DNA from 4 places in the Photobacterium sp. GSS17 genome. Region 1 is predicted to be linked to each of the others. Evidence: predicted binding sites of a transcription regulator. Region 1 holds the regulator's gene; each other region holds the start of a gene.

Region 1 (4,835 bases):
CACCGGTGAAGCCACTTGTTGGCTGACCAATAAATAGACAACCACAGGCGGAAGCAGGCTAATAAGAACCACCGCTCGCATCAGGCGTGGCCATTTGCCAAACTTATCCTTGAACATCTGTTCATTTTGTCCTGGGAAAGGTTGGGAATAGTTCATATAACCTCCGGTGTTTTACATCCGGCTAATTCTACAATTGCCCTCATTGAATAAAAGTGTGTTGCCGAATTAATAAGCAGCTTTGTGAGTTAATTCAATGTTTGACAGGGAATGACATTATTCTGTCATTGCAGAGCCAAAAATATGTTGGGAATAAAAAAGAGATCCGAAGATCTCTTTTATATGTGTTAGGTTGCGATTAACTTAATTTCGCAAGAAGTTCTGAGCGCCGCTCTTTCGGGATAACAGACCAGTGCTTGCCACTGATTGCTCCTTCCAAAGCCCACAGTAAGTCGATACTTACTTCGCCTTCATGAGTGCTCTGTAGCGCTTTATACGCATTCAGGGCACCGGCTTCGTACAGCTCATCCACTGTGGTTATTCCGGCTTTTTTCAACATCCTCTCATTCGCCAGGCGAAGATTGGGTAAATCTTTGATTCGATTGGGAGAGGTGTTATTTTTTATTTCTTTATCTGCTTTAGCGGCAGATAAAGACAATTTCGCCTGAGCCAGAATTTTATCAGTATCGTCCCACCACTCTTCAGGAATGGCATAATGTTTGGTTACAACAGGAAAGCCACGTTTCTTATATACATAAGGTTTCATTCCTGCGGATTTATATTCCTTTTCATTGTCGGCATTCGCCCGTAAATGCAGTTTGTCATTTACCACGAGTGCAAACATTGTTTCGCCAGAAAATATGCCAAAGCCGCCAAACATTGAGCGTGATTTGACGTTATCGAAATTATTAAAAAGGCGTAATGAATCTTTGAGTACTGGTTTGTCCATGCGTCTTCTCGGTGAATTGTTACTAGGTCACCTAACAACGAGCGAGGATTCAAGAATAGCAGAGTTGTAAAACGAACTGTCAGGGAAAAGTGAAATTATTTCCTGATGTTATCTGCTATATCCATCGGCAACCCCGCTACCATAAGTTGACTGCTTTAAAAATAAAACTGCCTACTCTTAGGCCGGAAGCTTTGCGTCCCTACCTTTCGATAGGTTTGCCTTGTTCGTGACACCTAAAGCATATCTCAGAAGATTATTTTGAACTTGCTCCCAACTTTTAAAGTGTGATATTGCTCCCAGTAATATCTCACAATTTTTATAGTGATATACTTCTAATGTTGTGAATTTATTACTGTTTAAGTCAAAAGTGGTACAAAAAAACCGGAGATAAAAATCTCCGGTTTGTCATACATTTGTCATCAAGTTATGCATATCAGCTGTTCAGGTTACGCACTGATTTGCGAACGACCAGTTCTGGTATCATTTCAAAAACCTGATGCTCGTGTTCTTTGTTCTTCACGCGATCCATCAGAATCTCAACCGCACTCTTACCCAAACGGCGTTTAGGCTGGTGGATCGTGGTCAGTGGCGGTGAAAAATACGGTGCCAGGTCGATGTTATCGTAGCCAATGATCGACATATCGTCAGGTACACGGATACCGGCTTGCTCAAATGTACTGATCATGCCCATCGCCATGATGTCATTGAAGCAGAAAATCGCGGTTGGACGCTTTTCCATTGCCATAAATGTGTTGGCCGCTTTTACCGCAGATTCACATTCGAAGTCACCTTCCAGAATCCAGTCTTCATTGATGTCTAGTCCGGCTTCTGTCATTGCCTTGCGGAAACCTTTCAGGCGTTCGCGACAGGCCGCTTTTTCTGCGTGGCCAGTCAGACAGCCAATTTCCTTATGACCGTGCTCAATAAAGAATTTGGTTGCCACGTAGCCGCCAAGTTCAGCATTGTCCTGAATTTTATCGGTGTGCGGGCTTTCCGGACCCCAGTCCATGATCACCATCGGCAGATCTTTCTGGCGCTCCAGCAGTTCCAATAGTTGCTCGTCAAGATCCGAACACATCACCAGCAGGCCATCTACCCGTTTTTCGGCCAGCATACGCAGGTAATCTCTTTGCTTTTCCAGGTTACCTTCGGTGTTACACAGAATCAGCGTATAGCCTTCACCGTAGCAATATTCTTCAACGCCGTGGACAACTTCAGCGAAAAACGGGTTGGTCGATTTGGTTACCAGCATGCCGATGGTGCGGGTTGTATTGCACTTCAGGCTTCGTGCTACGGCACTTGGTGCGTAGTTCAGCTCTTCAACCGCCGCGAGAACTTTCTTCTGTGTTGCTTCAGCCACGAAGCGTGTTTTGTTGATCACGTGTGAAACGGTGGTGGTTGAAACACCAGCCATACGTGCAACATCTTTAATCGTTGCCATAGTTATTCTTCTAGTGAATGGGTCCGCAGACCTTTAAATTGAATGCATTACCTAAGAGGACAGTGATGAGTTGCGATGTCAGGGATGCCATTCACTATTCTGTTAGGTGGAATTACCAGAAACGCCAAAAGGCCGCATCTCGAACGGGCGGCTTCATCTCTGATAACAAAAAATCGTACCCGCGCTAATAAAACGCGTTGCATGGATCATTTGCATTGTTTAATCGCTTGCGATCACATTTTACTGAGTGTGGCCAATAGTGCAATGTTTCTGGCCAAAGTCATGGATATTAATTGACAGTTATCAATATTTTGCTTGTAACAAGGCTCTACGCTGCAATTTATTGTTATGGTAATAACTTGATTTGAAACAAATTTAATATCCTGCAATAAATCAGTTTGCATGGAATAAAAATACCGGTTGTGCTTGCTGCGCGACAACCGGTACTAATTTCGCTCAATCAACGATGTTTCCGCTCTTATAAAACCGTGGTCTTTTCACTTGAAGCGGCGTTATCACTCTGCTTCACGAGGTTTGATTGATAGTAATAGCGGCTCTGTTTTCTGCCTTTTTTCTGTCTGCGTTTTCACCGGCCGGTAACACGACAGGGTAGCCGTCGACCGGGTGGTGGCTGATGCATACCGGCCAGCCATATACGGTTTCAATGAGCGATTCGCTTAACGCATGCTGCGGGCTACCATCTGCCTGGATTTTGCCGTTGTTCATGATAACTAACCGGTCAGCGTACTGAGCAGCAAGGTTCAGATCATGGATGACGACGATGACCGCCGCGCCGGCCCGAGCCATGTCTCTGGCGACGCGTAACGTGTTGTGCTGATGCGCCAGATCTAACGCTGAGGTCGGTTCATCAAGCATCAGAACGCACTGTTCGCCCGCCTGACTTAATTGTGTCAGCACGCGGGCAAAATGAACCCGCTGTTTTTCTCCGCCGGATAAGGTCGGGTACAGACGTGAAGACAGGGCAGTCACGTCTACCTGCGCCATTTTTTCACTGGCAATTTTTCGGGTACGGGCCTGCGAGATATTGAGAGGCAAAGCCCCCAGAGCCACCACTTCTTCAGCCGTGAAGGCAAATGTCAGACTGCTGTGCTGCGGCAGGATGCCGAGATGCTGAGCCAGCTGATGGGGTGGCCAGTTTTGTCGGTTGCGGCCGAAATAGCAGATTTCCCCTGGCACGCTCCGTTCACCACACAGAACTTTCAGCAGGGTACTTTTCCCTGCGCCGTTGGGGCCTAACAGTGCAGTCAGCTCGCCTGAGCGAATGTCGATCGAGAAGTCGTCCAGAATCACTTTGTCGCCCAGACTGAGGTTCAAACCCGTGACGCTGACTGCTACGGGCTCTGTTACCACAATTGGCTTTGTTACCAAAGACGAGCGGTTGGCCGAATCTGCTGGCTGGCGTGCAAAGGACGAAGCGTTCACGGTTGTTGGATTGTCACTCATGACAGTTTGCCCTTTTGCTTAACTAACAGTGTGATGAAAAATGGCGCGCCAATTAACGCGGTGATGATGCCAACAGGAAGCTCTGACGGTGCCGCGACAACGCGCGCCAGCATGTCAGCAATCAGGAGCAGTAAAGCGCCAAGCAAAGCGGACAGCGGAAGCAGGGTTTTGTGGTTCGGCCCGATCAGCATTCGACAAATATGGGGAACAATCAGGCCAACAAAACCGATCACCCCGGTCAGGGAAACGGCCACTCCGACGCCAGCGGCACAAAGCAGAATCAGGCTGCGTTTCAGGTGCTGGACGTTAACACCCAGGTGACGAGCTTCTGCTTCTCCCAGCAAAAAGGCATTCAGGGCGTTGGCATGGCGATCAAAAAGAACAATCAGCAGCGCCAGCGTCATATAGGCCAGAGCGATGCTGGGCCAGGTTGCGCCAGCCAGTGAGCCTAATGTCCACAATGACAGATCTCGCAGTGCCTGATCATCGGCATAGTAGTTCATCAGGCCCAGTGCTGCGCCGGACAGCGCGCCAATAGCAACCCCAGCCAGTAACATGACGGTGACGGATGTGCCATTTTTATCGGTTCCCAAAGTGTATACCAGGTACGTTGTGGCAGTGCCGCCCAGAAAAGCGAGCACGGGCACTGTGCCCAGTGTGAGCAGGTAGGGGGAAAGGGCGGCAAGCGGGGCAAAAAGCACGATTCCGACTGCGGCCCCCAGGCTTGCTCCGCCGGATACCCCAATGATGCCCGGGTCAGCCAGCGGGTTGCGGAACAACCCCTGCATCACAGCACCACACAGCGCCAGAATGGCACCGACGGCAATTCCCATCAGGGTTCGGGGCAGGCGAATTTGCTGAATGACCATACTGATATGAGTCGGCAGTTCGGTCTGCCACGGCAGAAGCGCATGGAGGCTGTCCTTGACGCTGATTGCCATTGGGCCGACCGTCATTGAGACGATCAGCGTCATTGTCAGCAAA
Region 2 (4,835 bases), 1.4 Mb from region 1:
GGTCGGGCCAGTCATTATGGTCATCGGGCTGGGTCTGGCACCTGCGGCGGTGAACATGGCGCTGGGTAAAACCGGTGACGGTGCGGTTCAACTGATCGACGGCAATGCTGCGCTGTGGATTTCTTCTGTCTCGCTGCTGGTGACCATTTTCTTCAGCGTGTTCGCCCGTGGCTTCCTGAAGCTTGTGCCGATTATGGCGGGTATCGTCGCCGGTTACGTGACGGCACTGGTCTACGGTGTGGTTGACTTTACTGCGGTACAACAGGCCTCCTGGCTGGCCATGCCAAACTTCACATACCCTGAGTTTAATATCAATGCCATGCTGTTCATGATTCCGGTAGCAATTGCGCCGGCCGTTGAGCACGTCGGGGATATGCTGGCTATTTCTAACGTGACCGGTAAAGACTACCTGAAGAAGCCGGGTTTGCACCGCACCATGACCGGTGACGGGGTGGCAACCATGGCTGCTTCGCTGTTCGGTGCGCCGCCAAACACCACTTACTCTGAAGTTACCGGTGCCGTTATGCTGACCAAAGCCTACAACCCGGTAATCATGACCTGGGCCGCAGTCACTGCGCTGGTACTGGCTTTTGTCGGTAAGCTGGGCGCCATTCTGCAAACCATCCCAGTACCGGTAATGGGCGGCATCATGATTCTGCTGTTCGGTTCAATCGCAACCGTCGGCCTGAACACGCTGATCAAAAACCAGGTGGATCTGCATAAATCACGCAACCTGGTGATTGTTGCCGTTACTCTGGTATTCGGGATTGGCGGTATGGCCTTTGGGATCGGCGAGTTCAGCCTGCAAGGTGTCAGCCTGTGTGGTATTGTCGCCATTATACTAAACCTGATTCTGCCTGCGGACCTGGGTGAAAATCACGTGGTTGATAATGCGCAGCTGGACAGCGCGCAAGACTCGAAATAATTCTTCACACTAGCGTTCGCTAGTACATAAGAGCTGCCTTCGGGCAGCTCTTTTTGTTTACAGCAAAATTGACACTGAGGGCAGCAACGCGAGAAGTTGTCGTGTATGGCGGATAAACCGCGTGTAACATTGCCACGGTCACACTCAGTGAAGATGTCGCTATAATAGATAGAGCTATATGATAGAGCGGTATGACGGAGCTGTAGTTGTAGTTGTAGCGACATGGTATAGCTCGACGCGGTTTCACTCAGGCTCAGGATACCCTGACTCACTTTCCCATCCCGCTTATGCCTATATCTCGATAGCGCAAAAATTACAGACATAAAAAAGCCGGCAATCGCCGGCTTTTTCTGAATTCTCCGTCTGACAATTACTTCGTACCGAAGATCTTGTCACCAGCATCGCCCAGACCAGGAACGATGTAGCCTTTGTCATTCAGTTTCTCATCGATAGCTGCCGTGTACAGCTCAACGTCCGGGTGAGCTTTTTCCAGCGCCGCAATGCCTTCCGGCGCCGCAACCAGTACCAGCACTTTAATGGATTTACAGCCGTGCTCTTTCAGCAGGTCGATCGTCGCGATCATTGAGCCACCTGTTGCCAGCATTGGGTCAACGACCAGCGCCATACGCTCATCAATGTTAGAAGCCAGTTTGTGGAAGTAAGGAACAGGTTCCAGCGTTTCCTCGTCGCGGTAAATCCCGACGGTTGAAATACGAGCACTTGGCATGTGCTCCAGCACGCCATCCATCATACCCAGACCGGCACGCAGAATTGGCACAACGGTAACTTTCTTGCCTTTGATCTGGTCAACTTCAACGGGACCGTTCCAGCCCTCAATAGTCACTTTTTCTGTTTCGAAGTCTGCCGTCGCTTCGTAAGTCAGCAGGCTGCCGACTTCTGTTGCTAGCTCACGGAAACGCTTAGTGCTGATGTCACCTTCGCGCATAAGACCAATCTTATGTTTTACCAGTGGGTGTTTTACCTCAACGACTTTCATTTCTGACTCCTAAGCTAACAAAATTTCAAAAAATCGCACTATTATACACTAGACCAATACGGTTCTGGTAGGGGCTAGCCTTGCGTTTGGTCAGGAAATACCCTCTCACAATATTTGACGCAAACGTTTTCCTTTCCGCCCTGAGTGCTGTTATCATACCCCCGCTTTTTTACTTTAATACGTTGAGGGACCTCCTGTGAGCGGCAATAACTCTTCTCTTAGTTACAAAGATGCTGGTGTTGATATCGATGCAGGTAATGCATTAGTTGATCGTATTAAAGGGGTGGTAAAACGCACCCACCGTCCTGAAGTGATGGGCGGTATCGGCGGATTTGGTGCGTTGTGTGCGTTGCCGACTAAGTATAAGGAGCCAGTGCTGGTGTCCGGTACAGACGGTGTGGGTACCAAGCTGCGTCTGGCAATGGATCTGAACAAACATGACACGATCGGGATTGATCTGGTGGCCATGTGTGTCAACGACCTGATTGTACAGGGCGCTGAACCGCTGTTCTTCCTGGACTACTACGCAACAGGCAAACTGGATGTCGACACTGCCGCTCAGGTTGTTGCCGGTATCGGTGAAGGGTGTGTGCAGTCTGGTTGTGCGTTGATCGGCGGTGAAACGGCTGAAATGCCGGGCATGTACCACGGCGAAGACTACGATGTAGCAGGCTTCTGCGTGGGTGTGGTGGAAAAAGAAGAGATTATCGACGGCAGTAAAGTACAAGCCGGCGATGCCCTGATTGCGGTTGCCTCAAGCGGCCCTCACTCTAACGGCTTCTCACTGATTCGTAAAATCATTGAAGTGTCTGCCGCCGACCTGAGCCAGGATCTGGAAGGCAAACCTCTGGCTGACCACCTGCTGGAGCCAACAAAAATTTATGTGAAATCGACTCTGAAGATGATGGAAAGCTGCGATGTTCACGCGATTTCTCACATCACAGGCGGCGGTTTCTGGGAAAATATCCCTCGCGTTCTGCCGCAAGGGACCAAAGCTGTGGTTGACGGTAACAGCTGGGAATGGCCAGCCGTGTTCAACTGGCTGCAGCAAGCCGGTAATGTCGAAACCTACGAAATGTACCGCACTTTCAACTGCGGCGTGGGTCTAGTGATTGCGCTGCCACAAGCTCAGGCTGAACAAGCGATTGCCATTTTAAACGCAGAAGGTGAAAACGCCTGGCTACTGGGTCACATTGCTGAAGCCGGCGCTAACGAAGCACAGGTGGAGATCCTGTAATCGTATGAAAAATATTGTCGTTCTGATCTCCGGTAACGGCTCCAACCTGCAAGCCATTATTGATGCCTGCGAGTCAGGCATCATTGAGAACGCGCGCATAGCGGCCGTTATCTCGAACAAAGCGGATGCATACGGGTTGGAACGGGCTCATCAGGCAGGTATTGATACGCTGCACCTGGCTGCCGGTGATTACACCGATCGTGAAGCCTTTGACCGGGCTATGGCCGACAACATTGATCAGTTCTCACCGGATCTGATCATTCTGGCTGGCTTCATGCGGATTCTGAGTGCCGAGTTCGTTCGTCACTATCAGGGGCGAATGATCAATATTCACCCTTCCCTGCTGCCAAAGTACACCGGGTTGAACACTCACCAGAGAGCCATTGATGCCGGTGATACCGAACATGGCACCAGCGTGCACTTCGTCACGGAAGAGCTTGATGGTGGCCCGGTGATCCTGCAAGCCAAAGTGCCGATTTTCGAGGATGATACCGCCGAGGATGTCATGGCACGCGTACAGCAGCAAGAGCACCGTATCTATCCGGTTGTTGCCAACTGGTGCTTACAGCAGCGAGTCACTATGCAAGGAAACAATGCGGTGTTTGAAGGGGATATCCTGCCAGCGAACGGTTACGCGGCAGAGGACTGAGTAACATTTAATCCCTTTTCTCTGTGTTCCAAAATAAAAAACGCGACCCATGGTCGCGTTTTTTATTTTTTCTTCTCGCCGGAGGTATCAGACTCTAATACCCGGCTGTAAACCGGCTCACCCAGGTGGAACACACTGAATTCCCCTACGCCCATTTTGTGCCAACGCTCATCATTGGTCAGCGGCTGGGTCGCAATCACCGTCACCACATCATTCGGGGTGGTTTCCTGCTGGAAATCAATCGTCACATCTTCATCTATCAGTGACGCCTTACCGAACGGTGCACGTCGGGTAATCCAGTGCAGGTTATTGCTGCAATAAGTCAGTACATACTCACCATTACTCAGCAGCATATTGTAAACCCCCAGTTGTCTCAGGGTGTCACAACATTCGGCCACCAGCGCAAACATCGCATCACAATCCTGCGGGATTTCCGGAAACCGGGCATCCAGCTGATTGAGCAGCCAGCAGAACGCTTTTTCACTGTCCGTTTCGCCAACCGGCTTGAACCGTCCGGTTTCCAGCTGATCATAACCGGTCAGTTGTCCGTTGTGGGCGAACGTCCAGTACTGCCCCCAAAGTTCCCGCGTGAACGGATGAGTATTTTCCAGATTCACCCCGCCCCGGTTAGCCTGCCGAATATGGCTGACCACCGCGCAGCTCTTAATCGGATAGTTCTGAACCAACTCAGCAATACGCGAGTCAAAGCTCGGAGACGGATCTTTAAACGTACGGAATCCCTTTCCTTCGTAAAAGGTGATTCCCCAGCCATCACGGTGCGGGCCGGTTTTACCGCCCCGCTGCATCAGGCCGGTAAAGCTAAAACAAATGTCAGTCGGTACATTGGCACTCATGCCAAGGAGTTCACACATCTTCCGCTATGTCCTAAATCGCTCAGACACCAAGTGGTGTTATGCCGCCATCTCTTTTTCAATCAGCATGATCAGGATGTGGATAATCTTGATATGCACTTCCTGGATACGATCAGCATAGCCAAAATGTGGGACACGGATCTCCACATCCGCCA
Region 3 (4,835 bases), 410 kb from region 1:
TCGCGCTTGCTCAGTGTTGTGATAATCTGCTTCCCCGCAGTACACCGTTCCGGTTTGCCTGTTTATCAGCGATGGTGGGATCAATCGCCGATAACCATTCGGGAGGCTGGTACAGTTACCGCATCAGCAAAGCTGCGCTCAACATGTTTCTCAAAACACTGAGCCTCGAATGGAAACGCCAGTTTCCTAATGCCTGTGTGGCGGCCATTCATCCGGGTACGACCGACACCCAGTTGTCGGCTCCCTTTCAATCGCGTATTACGGCAAGCAAATTGTATTCGTCGGACATTTCGGCCCAGCGGATCGTCAGTGTGATCGAGTCAATGACACCGGAGCAAAGCGGGCACTTCTATCACTGGGACGGGTCAGTGCTTCCCTGGTAATCCCGTTGTGGCAATGAACAATATCCACCTATCAACACAGACGCTTAGTGCTTGTAAATCAAAAACTCCCCTTTTCCTACCGGAACCAGTGCTGCGTCAAATCCGGTCTCCTGTATGAAGTAATCCATAAAAGGTTGCAGCTCTTGTTGATGGGAAATGGCGTTGTCGCACACCAGAAGGCCCCCGGATGCCAGCAACCGTGTCAGGTCCGGCAGCATGGTCATATATGCACTGCGATCCGCATCCAGGAAAATAAAATCAAACGGTGTGGTCAGAATGGTGAGCAGCGCCGTGGCATCCCCTTGCATAATGTCAATGCGCTCCGCCAAACCCGCCTGCAAAAAATAGTGCTGTGCCTCTTCGATCTTATGCGGATTTTGCTCCAGCGTTGTCACCATGCCCGATGGCCCTAATGCATTCGCCAACCACAGTGTCGAGTATCCATTGGATGTCCCGATTTCTAATACCCGCCGAGCACCGCTGGTTTTAACCAATACCTGCAACAGCTCCCCTGTGTCCTTGGTGATATTAAGATATTTTCGCGCACGCTCGGTTTCCGCAGCGTCGTTTTCAAATCCTTTGCGTTCAATATCCGTTAGCAATGATTGTAAATCCCTAGCCATCATCCATATCCTTTTTAAGCAACCTGCTCAGCCGTGTTTATAACCAAACCTCGGCACCAAACACTATTCGAGCGCCCGGTGCGCCCCGCAGCAAGAATAGCCTCCGATTTCCTGGCTCCTGTAAAAATTCCTTCAGGTTGAGACCCTAGCCACACATTCCACCAAAACAATCACTCCCCCTCACACCCAATGAATAAGCGTGTTGAAAAATAGATTGATTAACAAAATGTTACACATACCGAGTGCGCCACTTTAACGGGTGACCGACTCAAAAATATCAAAAAGAGAATGAAAGGTGACGAGAAGTAACGGAATGGCCAAAGGACACATGCCAGTAACACAGGAGACAGAAAAAGCGATGGCAGTGAAATACGAAATCCTTTCGAGTTGCTTCCCGGAGCTGGAGATATAGAGGGGAGGAAAAGACTATACAGGGCAGCCGCATGACAAGGCAGTCGCATAACGATGATGCCCCGGAAGAAATGAAAAAGCCGCAGCAGGAAAACCTGCTGCGGCTCGAAATGCATGGCGCGCCCTGCAGGATTCGAACCTGCGACCACATGCTTAGAAGGCACGTGCTCTATCCAACTGAGCTAAGGGCGCACACTGCGTAACGCTGAGTTACGGGTCGGGATTATACGTTGCCGAAAATTAACGTCAACGTCTTTCCCCCTATTTTACGAGTATTTGCCATCAAGTGTTTAAACAAAGAGCAATGTGTCGGGGAAATGGTAATCTAATACGACGCATCGTTTAGGTAGGCCACACCATAGATTAATCACCAGGATAAGTTCGTAGTGGCAAGCAAACAGAACAGGCTTGTAACAAAATCGTTAAACAAAGTACAAAACACCAAAAGCAAACGTTTGCGCTATAGATCTTACTCACATTCTCTGCGACAATAGCGCCCAGATACACGATTGGTTATCGCCGCTCAATGCAGAAACTGCTTTCCTTTCCCTCTGCAGTGTTGGTTATGCCGTCGATACCCAATTGTTCAATCAATTACCGACCAAAGGAAAAACATGGCCGCTCAAATTATTGATGGAAAACTAATCTCACAAACGGTTCGTCAAGAAGTTGCCGCTCGCGTTAAGGCTCGTGTCGCTACTGGACTGCGTGCACCTGGTTTAGCTGTTGTGCTGGTAGGTAATGACCCTGCATCGCAGGTTTATGTCGGCAGCAAGCGTAAAGCCTGCGATGAAGTCGGCTTTCTTTCCAAGTCTTTCGACCTGCCGGCGACGACCACGGAAGCTGAGCTGCTCACTCTGATTGATGAGCTGAACAGAGACAAGGATATTGACGGGATTCTGGTGCAGTTGCCTCTGCCTGCCGGTATCGACAGCACCAAAGTCCTAGAGCACATTGTGCCTGAAAAGGATGTGGATGGCTTCCACCCTTACAACGTCGGCCGTCTGTGTCAGCGCATCCCGAAACTGCGCTCTTGTACCCCGAAAGGGATCATGACGCTGATGGAGCGCTACAATATTCCGGTACGCGGTAAACATGCCGTCATCGTGGGTGCCTCAAACATCGTAGGCCGTCCAATGACACTGGAGCTGCTGCTGGCCGGTGCCACCACCACAACTTGCCACCGCTTCACTCAGGATCTGGAAAATCATGTTCGCCAGGCTGACATTCTAGTCGTTGCCGTCGGTAAACCTAACTTCATTCCGGGTGACTGGATTAAGGAAGGCGCGACAGTGATCGATGTGGGCATTAACCGTCTTGATGACGGCAAGCTGATTGGCGATGTGGAATACGATGTTGCGCGTGAAAAAGCCCGCCACATTACCCCGGTACCAGGCGGTGTCGGCCCGATGACCGTTGCCACGCTGATTGAAAACACGCTACTGGCTTGCGAACAATACCACGGCGACTAAAACAAGCGCCACAAAGCGCTGGAAAGACCGAAACCGGACGCTTAAACCTGATGCAGTTGTACCCGCCCCAAGTACGGGATCTTCAACTGGTTCAAACATTAACTGGATCAAAAAAAGCGAGAGGCATCTGCCCCTCGCTTTTTTATGTAATCTGAATCAACAATAACCTAACGGGCATTTTGTCTGCGCGCACCCGCAGACAACAGTCTTACAGTTCAGTCTTCAGAGATTGCAGATAAGCTTTGAAATCTTCACCTAGCACATCATGGCGCAGGCCGTATTCCACAAACGCCTTCATGTAACCCAGCTTGCTGCCACAGTCGTGGCTCTTGCCAGACATATGGAAAGCATTGACCTGCTGCTTTTCCATCAGCATATCAATCGCATCTGTCAGCTGAATTTCATCACCAGCGCCAACTGGTGTGCGTGACAGCAATGGCCAGATCTCTGCCGGCAGGATATAACGACCAACTATAGCCAGGTTAGACGGTGCTTCTTCAAGAGCCGGTTTTTCAACCACTTTGCTCATCGCTGCACTTTCACCCGGTTTCAGCTCTGCCCCGCCCACATCGGCGACACCGTAGCTGGACACCTCTGACATCGGCACAGGTTCAACCATGACCTGGCTGATCCGCGTTTCATTAAAGGCATTCACCATCGCAGCCATATTCTCACGGCGCAGATCGCTGGCAGCATCATCCAGAATGACATCCGGCAGTACCACAGCAAACGGCTCGTCACCGACCAGCGGATAAGCACACAGTACAGCGTGACCCAGGCCTTTCGCCTGCCCCTGACGCACATGCATAATGGTTACGTCTGGCGGACAAATCTTCTGAACTTCATCCAGCAGCTGACGCTTCACACGTTTTTCCAGCGTGGCTTCCAGCTCGAACGAGGTGTCGAAGTGGTTTTCAATGGAGTTCTTCGACGAATGGGTTACCAGAACAATTTCCTTGATACCTGCCGCCACACACTCGTTAACCACATATTGAATCAGTGGCTTATCAACGATAGGCAACATTTCTTTCGGAATGGCCTTTGTTGCAGGAAGCATTCGTGTACCTAGACCGGCAACAGGGATCACTGCCTTACGAACAGAGGAAGTTTTATGCATTATGTTGTTCCATATTTCAATTGTCCCGGCAACTATATCAAAGACTCACGCGCTTACCGAGTCCGGAACTAAAGTTTAATTAAATCTTCGTTCTGAACACTCACCTTCACTGGACGGCCTAACAAGTTGATCAGCATAAAAGAACGCTTCTCTCCGTCCGGTTCCTGGTAAATGGCTTCAATGCCTTTAAATTGTCCCTGGGTCAGTTTCAGCGTGTCGCCCGGTTTAGGCAGGTTGGTCAATTTGGCTTGCTGCTCTTCCGAATCCTCGTTCATCATCAGGCCGTAAATCAGGTCCGGTGACACCACCTGAGGCTTCGCTCCCTGACGAATAAAGTCAGCCACGCCACGTGTTGAACGTACTGTGGTATAGCTGATCGCCTCGGGATCAAAGTACACAAACATGTAGCTCGGAAACAAAGGTTCAAAATCGGTTATCCGCTTGCCACGGATGATTTTTTCTACCGTAACCTGAGGGTAGTAGCACTCAACCCCTTGACGATCCAGATTGATCACCGCTCGTTCTTGTTCACTCCGCTTACAATACAAAAGGTACCAATCTTTCATGCTCGTCTCTGTCCATTCTCAAATTTTTCCGAGCTGCCATTATAGTTTTTACAACCTAAACGACAAACAAATAGTCATTCACCTGCCTCAAATCGGCTAAAAACCGCCCTTTTCACACCAAATTTGTAACAATAATGAATAAAACATCATTCACGACACATAAAACTAAAAATAATTAAAAAATCGAAATTTAATAAATAAATAACCGTTTATTACGAGATTTGTAACAAATGTCGATAGGGAAATCTGAAATTTCAGTTTTG
Region 4 (4,835 bases), 1.7 Mb from region 1:
CAGCACCCAGCAATCGTTTGCGCGCATTCGCAAAAATAGAATTGTTTTTATGCTCGAACGCACATTTCTCGCGCAATCCAATTTTCTTCGCTGCGAGATCGAGTACATTTAGCCCACAACAAACATAACAATACCCCTACGACATAACAAAAGGACTGAACCATGACTACCCCGAAACAACACACTCTACTCGGCGAGTGCCTGGCCGAATTTATAGGCACGGGATTACTGATCTTTTTCGGTGTCGGCTGCGTGGCGGCGCTGGTACTGACTGGCGCAGAGTTCGGCCAGTGGGAAATCAGTATTATGTGGGGTCTGGGTGTGGCAATTGCGATTTACTGCACCGCCGGTGTGTCCGGCGCGCACATCAACCCAGCCGTGACCATCGCACTGGCAATGTTCCACGGTTTCGATAAACGCAAAGTCCTGCCGTACATTGCGGCACAAATGCTTGGTGCCTTCTTTACCGCCGCGTTGATTTACAGCCTGTACGGCAACCTGTTTACCAACTTCGAAACCGCCAACGGCATTGTGCGCGGTACCGAAGCCAGCCTGGCAACAGCCGGTATCTTCTCGACATACCCGAATGCCGCCCTGTCTTTCAGCGGAGCCTTTGCGGTGGAATTTGTGATCACTGCCGTGCTGATGTTCGCCATCCTGGCCATCGGTGACGAGAAAAACGGTGCACCACGCGGTGCCATGGGCCCGCTGCTAATCGGTATTCTGATTGCGGTGATCGGCGGCTCTCTCGGTCCGCTAACCGGTTTTGCCATGAACCCGGCGCGCGATTTCGGTCCTAAATTCTTTGCTTTCCTGGCTGGCTGGGGCGACGTAGCGCTGACCGGCGGGAAAGACATCCCTTACTTTATCGTGCCTTTCGTAGCCCCAATTCTGGGTGCCTGTGCCGGTGCCTGGCTATACCCGAAAACCATCGGTGTGTATCTGCCTGGTAACCGCTGCACGCTACCTAACCAGTGTGAAGAGGCTGGTGACAAAAGCGCAGCACAAGCGTAGTCAATGGCGTTCATGCCGCAGCTACGTATGAATAACAAACACTCTACTACCCTTATAAAATGAAAATAGAGGAAACCGTCATGACAACAGAGCAAAAGTACATTGTTGCACTAGATCAGGGGACGACCAGCTCACGCGCCGTGGTGCTGGACCACAACGCCAATATTGTGTGTTCCGCGCAGCGTGAATTTACCCAAATCTATCCGAAAGCCGGATGGGTTGAGCATGACCCTCTTGAAATCTACGCAACACAAAGCTCTACACTGGTCGAAGCGCTGGCAAAAGCCGGTATCAGCTCTGATCAGGTGGCGGGGATTGGTATCACTAACCAACGTGAAACCACCATTGTCTGGGACAAAAATACAGGTAAGCCGGTTTACAATGCCATCGTCTGGCAGTGCCGCCGTACCGCTGATATCTGCGAAAAACTAAAAGCTGAAGGGCTGGAAGAGTACATCCGTGACAACACCGGCCTGGTTGTTGACCCGTACTTCTCCGGTACCAAAATCAAGTGGATCCTCGACAACGTCGAAGGTGCCCGCGAAGAGGCAGAAGCCGGCAACCTGCTGTTCGGTACGGTCGATACCTGGCTGATCTGGAAAATGACCCAGGGCCGTGTTCACGTGACGGATTACACCAACGCCTCACGTACTATGGTGTTCAACATCAATACCCTGGAGTGGGATGAAAAACTGCTGAAAGCGCTGGATATCCCACTGTCGATGATGCCGGAAGTGAAGCCTTCATCTGAAGTGTACGGCAAAACCAACATCGGTGGTAAAGGCGGTACCCGTATTCCTATCGCCGGGATTGCCGGTGACCAGCAGGCTGCACTGTTTGGCCAGATGTGTGTCAGCGCCGGTCAGGCGAAAAATACCTACGGTACCGGCTGCTTCCTGCTGATGAATACCGGCAGCGAGAAAGTCACCTCACACAACGGCCTGCTGACAACCCTGGCCTGTGGCCCGAAAGGGGAAGTGGCCTACGCCCTGGAAGGTGCCGTCTTTATGGGTGGTGCGTCAATTCAGTGGCTGCGTGATGAAGTCAAACTGCTGGACGATGCCAAAGACTCCGAATACTTTGCAGAGAAAGTGGGCAGCGCCAACGGCGTGTATGTGGTACCGGCTTTCACCGGTCTGGGTGCGCCTTACTGGGACCCTTACGCGCGTGGTGCCATCGTTGGTCTGACCCGCGGGGTGAACTCAAACCATATTATCCGCGCAACGCTGGAAAGTGTGGCCTACCAGACCCGCGATGTCCTGGACGCAATGCAGGCAGATTCCGGCATTCAACTGGCGAGCCTGCGAGTGGACGGTGGCGCGGTCGCCAACAACTTCCTGATGCAGTTCCAGTCCGACATCCTTAATACTGAGGTGCACCGTCCGGTGGTAACCGAAGTTACCGCACTGGGGGCTGCCTACCTGGCTGGTCTGGCAGTCGGATTCTGGGGCAACATCGATGAGCTAAAAGACAAAGCTGTGCTGGATCGCAAGTTCATCCCATGTGCCGATGAGAACAAACGTAACCGTCGCTACCGCGGCTGGAAACGTGCGGTGGAGTGCGCCAAAGGCTGGGCCATCGACGAAGACGATTGCTAATCCCCTCAAACTCGTTCCCTTTCAAGGCCTGCCGATGCAGGCCTTTTTCATGCCCGCGACCGTCACCAGAACACTCCAGCCCGGTGCCGTATCCCCAGCGCGCCCCGAACAAACATTTCGCTTTCGATCCGATTCTGCGCGTAAACCGCTGCGAATTTCACATTTTTGCGCAAACGCAAACGTTTCCTTGTCAGCTGTGATAAAATCGCCGCCAGTTTTCTAGCCCACTGATTTTCTTTTTCTGGAGTAACCATGAAACGCGATTTGGCGATGGCATTTTCCCGCGTCACAGAAGGCGCTGCACTGGCTGGCTACAAATGGCTGGGCCGCGGCGACAAAAACGCGGCCGACGGCGCAGCGGTCGAAGTGATGCGTGCCCTGCTCAACCAAACTGAAATTGACGGTGAAATCGTCATCGGTGAAGGTGAGATCGATGAAGCACCTATGCTCTACATCGGGGAAAAAGTGGGTACTGGCGGTGATGCCGTTGATATCGCAGTGGATCCTATCGAAGGCACCCGTATGACAGCAATGGGCCAGAACAACGCCCTGGCCGTTCTGGCGGCCGGTGAAAAAGGGTCATTCCTCAAAGCCCCTGACATGTACATGGAAAAACTGGTTGTCGGTCCGGCCGCCAAAGGGGTGATCGATCTGGGCAAATCCCTGACTGACAACCTGAAAGCCGTTGCCGCTGCGCTGGATAAACCCCTGGATCGCCTAGTGGTCATCACTCTGGCCAAGCCACGTCACGAACAAGTGATTGCAGAGATGCAGGCGATGGGTGTACGCGTGTACGCCGTGCCGGACGGTGATGTAGCCGCTTCCATCTTGACCTGTATGCCAGACAGCGAAGTTGACCTTATGTACTGCATTGGCGGCGCACCGGAAGGCGTAGTTTCTGCCGCCGCGATCCGCGCGCTGGGCGGCGACATGCATGGCCGTCTGCTGCCGCGTCATCAGGTCAAAGGCGATACGGCTGAAAACCGCGAGCTGGGCGAAGTAGAAATCAGCCGTTGCCGCGAAATGGGCATTGAGCCGAACACTATCCTGACCATGAATGACATGGCACGCAGCGATAACGTGATTTTTGCCGGTACCGGGATCACCAAAGGCGACCTGCTAGAAGGGATTACCCGTCAGGGCAACATGGCGACGACCGAGACTCTGCTGATCCGCGGTAAATGCCGCACGATCCGCCGCATCAAATCGACCCACTACCTGGATCGCAAGGATGAGGCCATCAAAGACCACATCCTGTAACCGCATCTCCCGGGCGCACAACAAGTGCGCCCTTTTCCTTCCTTATTACCCGTGATCCTCCCCCGCCTCACTTTGTAAAGTTGTTGCTTTATTTAGCAGCCTGACTACATAATTACTAGGAACACTTTTTTAACACGGGTGGCTATGAAAACCATTGATCGAATTCTTTACCGGATGAAACGAGAAGGACCGGTGACGGCCAAAATGCTGGCTGAAGAGTTCAAGCTCACGACCATGGGCGTGCGCCAGCACATGCTCGGCTTGGAAGAAGATGGCCTGGTGGACTTTGAGGATGTCAAAGTGAAAGTGGGCCGGCCGACCCGCCACTGGCACCTGACACCCAAAGGGCACAAGCGATTTGCTGACCGTCACGGCGATCTTATTATTCAAATGCTTGATTCTGTCGAAGAACTGTTTGGCCGCAGCGGCCTCGATCAGGTCGTCGAACGCCGGGAGAATCAAACCTTTGAACAATATCAGGCCGAGCTGGCACAGGCCGAAAATTTAGAAGAAAAACTGCAAATTCTGACTACACTCAGGGAACAGGAAGGCTACATGGCAGAGCTTCAACGGGATGGCGAGGACTTTATCCTGATTGAGAATCACTGTCCTATCTGTCATGCCGCCGAGCACTGCCCGTCCCTTTGTCGGTCCGAACTCACCATTTTCCAACGTCTACTGGGTAAGGACATCCAGGTAGAGCGTAATGAACACATTATTGCTGGCGAGAGGCGCTGTACGTATCGCATAAAAAAATCATAACGAGGAGAACATTATGGCTGACTGGATCCCCGCTCAGGTTATTACTAACCGCCATTGGAACCAGGACTTATTTAGCCTGGTGCTGACGGCCAACATCGAACCCTTCAAAGCCGGCCAGTTTACTAAACTGGCGCTGGATATTGACGGCAAACGGGTTCAGCGTGCCTACTCCTTCGTTAATCCTCCGTCGAGCCCGCACAT

The links. Region 1 encodes PurR, which represses purine synthesis genes. Its sites were predicted from a motif close to TNANGNAAACGTTTNCNTNA; they were not measured.
Region 2: a site for PurR is predicted at 2,038-2,057, ahead of purM (phosphoribosylformylglycinamidine cyclo-ligase). Genes of this name have one in related genera too.
Region 3: a site for PurR is predicted at 1,861-1,880, ahead of folD (bifunctional methylenetetrahydrofolate dehydrogenase/methenyltetrahydrofolate cyclohydrolase FolD). Genes of this name have one in related genera too.
Region 4: a site for PurR is predicted at 2,784-2,803, ahead of glpX (class II fructose-bisphosphatase). Genes of this name have one in related genera too.

The regions. Positions count from the first base shown of each region.
Region 1 is NZ_CP117517.1:1,431,688-1,436,522, forward strand. It holds gene PGW97_RS06325 (hypothetical protein) at 1-156, opposite strand, end outside; gene PGW97_RS06330 (TfoX/Sxy family DNA transformation protein) at 356-946, opposite strand; cyclic di-GMP riboswitch class I at 1,070-1,176, opposite strand; gene purR (HTH-type transcriptional repressor PurR) at 1,380-2,387, opposite strand; gene PGW97_RS06340 (heme ABC transporter ATP-binding protein) at 2,913-3,851, opposite strand; gene PGW97_RS06345 (FecCD family ABC transporter permease) at 3,848-4,835, opposite strand, start outside.
Region 2 is NZ_CP117517.1:2,855,127-2,859,961, forward strand. It holds gene PGW97_RS12855 (uracil-xanthine permease family protein) at 1-925, shown strand, start outside; gene upp (uracil phosphoribosyltransferase) at 1,296-1,922, opposite strand; gene purM (phosphoribosylformylglycinamidine cyclo-ligase) at 2,119-3,159, shown strand; gene purN (phosphoribosylglycinamide formyltransferase) at 3,164-3,808, shown strand; gene PGW97_RS12875 (class II glutamine amidotransferase) at 3,871-4,680, opposite strand; gene lpcA (D-sedoheptulose 7-phosphate isomerase) at 4,720-4,835, opposite strand, start outside.
Region 3 is NZ_CP117517.1:1,024,620-1,029,454, reverse strand. It holds gene PGW97_RS04660 (SDR family NAD(P)-dependent oxidoreductase) at 1-383, shown strand, start outside; gene PGW97_RS04655 (O-methyltransferase) at 428-1,006, opposite strand; tRNA gene PGW97_RS04650 (tRNA-Arg) at 1,533-1,609, opposite strand; gene folD (bifunctional methylenetetrahydrofolate dehydrogenase/methenyltetrahydrofolate cyclohydrolase FolD) at 2,032-2,889, shown strand; gene galU (UTP--glucose-1-phosphate uridylyltransferase GalU) at 3,098-4,006, opposite strand; gene rfaH (transcription/translation regulatory transformer protein RfaH) at 4,075-4,572, opposite strand.
Region 4 is NZ_CP117517.1:3,358,489-3,363,323, forward strand. It holds gene PGW97_RS15340 (MIP/aquaporin family protein) at 163-1,014, shown strand; gene glpK (glycerol kinase GlpK) at 1,095-2,612, shown strand; gene glpX (class II fructose-bisphosphatase) at 2,865-3,872, shown strand; gene PGW97_RS15355 (helix-turn-helix transcriptional regulator) at 4,017-4,634, shown strand; gene PGW97_RS15360 (ferredoxin--NADP reductase) at 4,648-4,835, shown strand, end outside.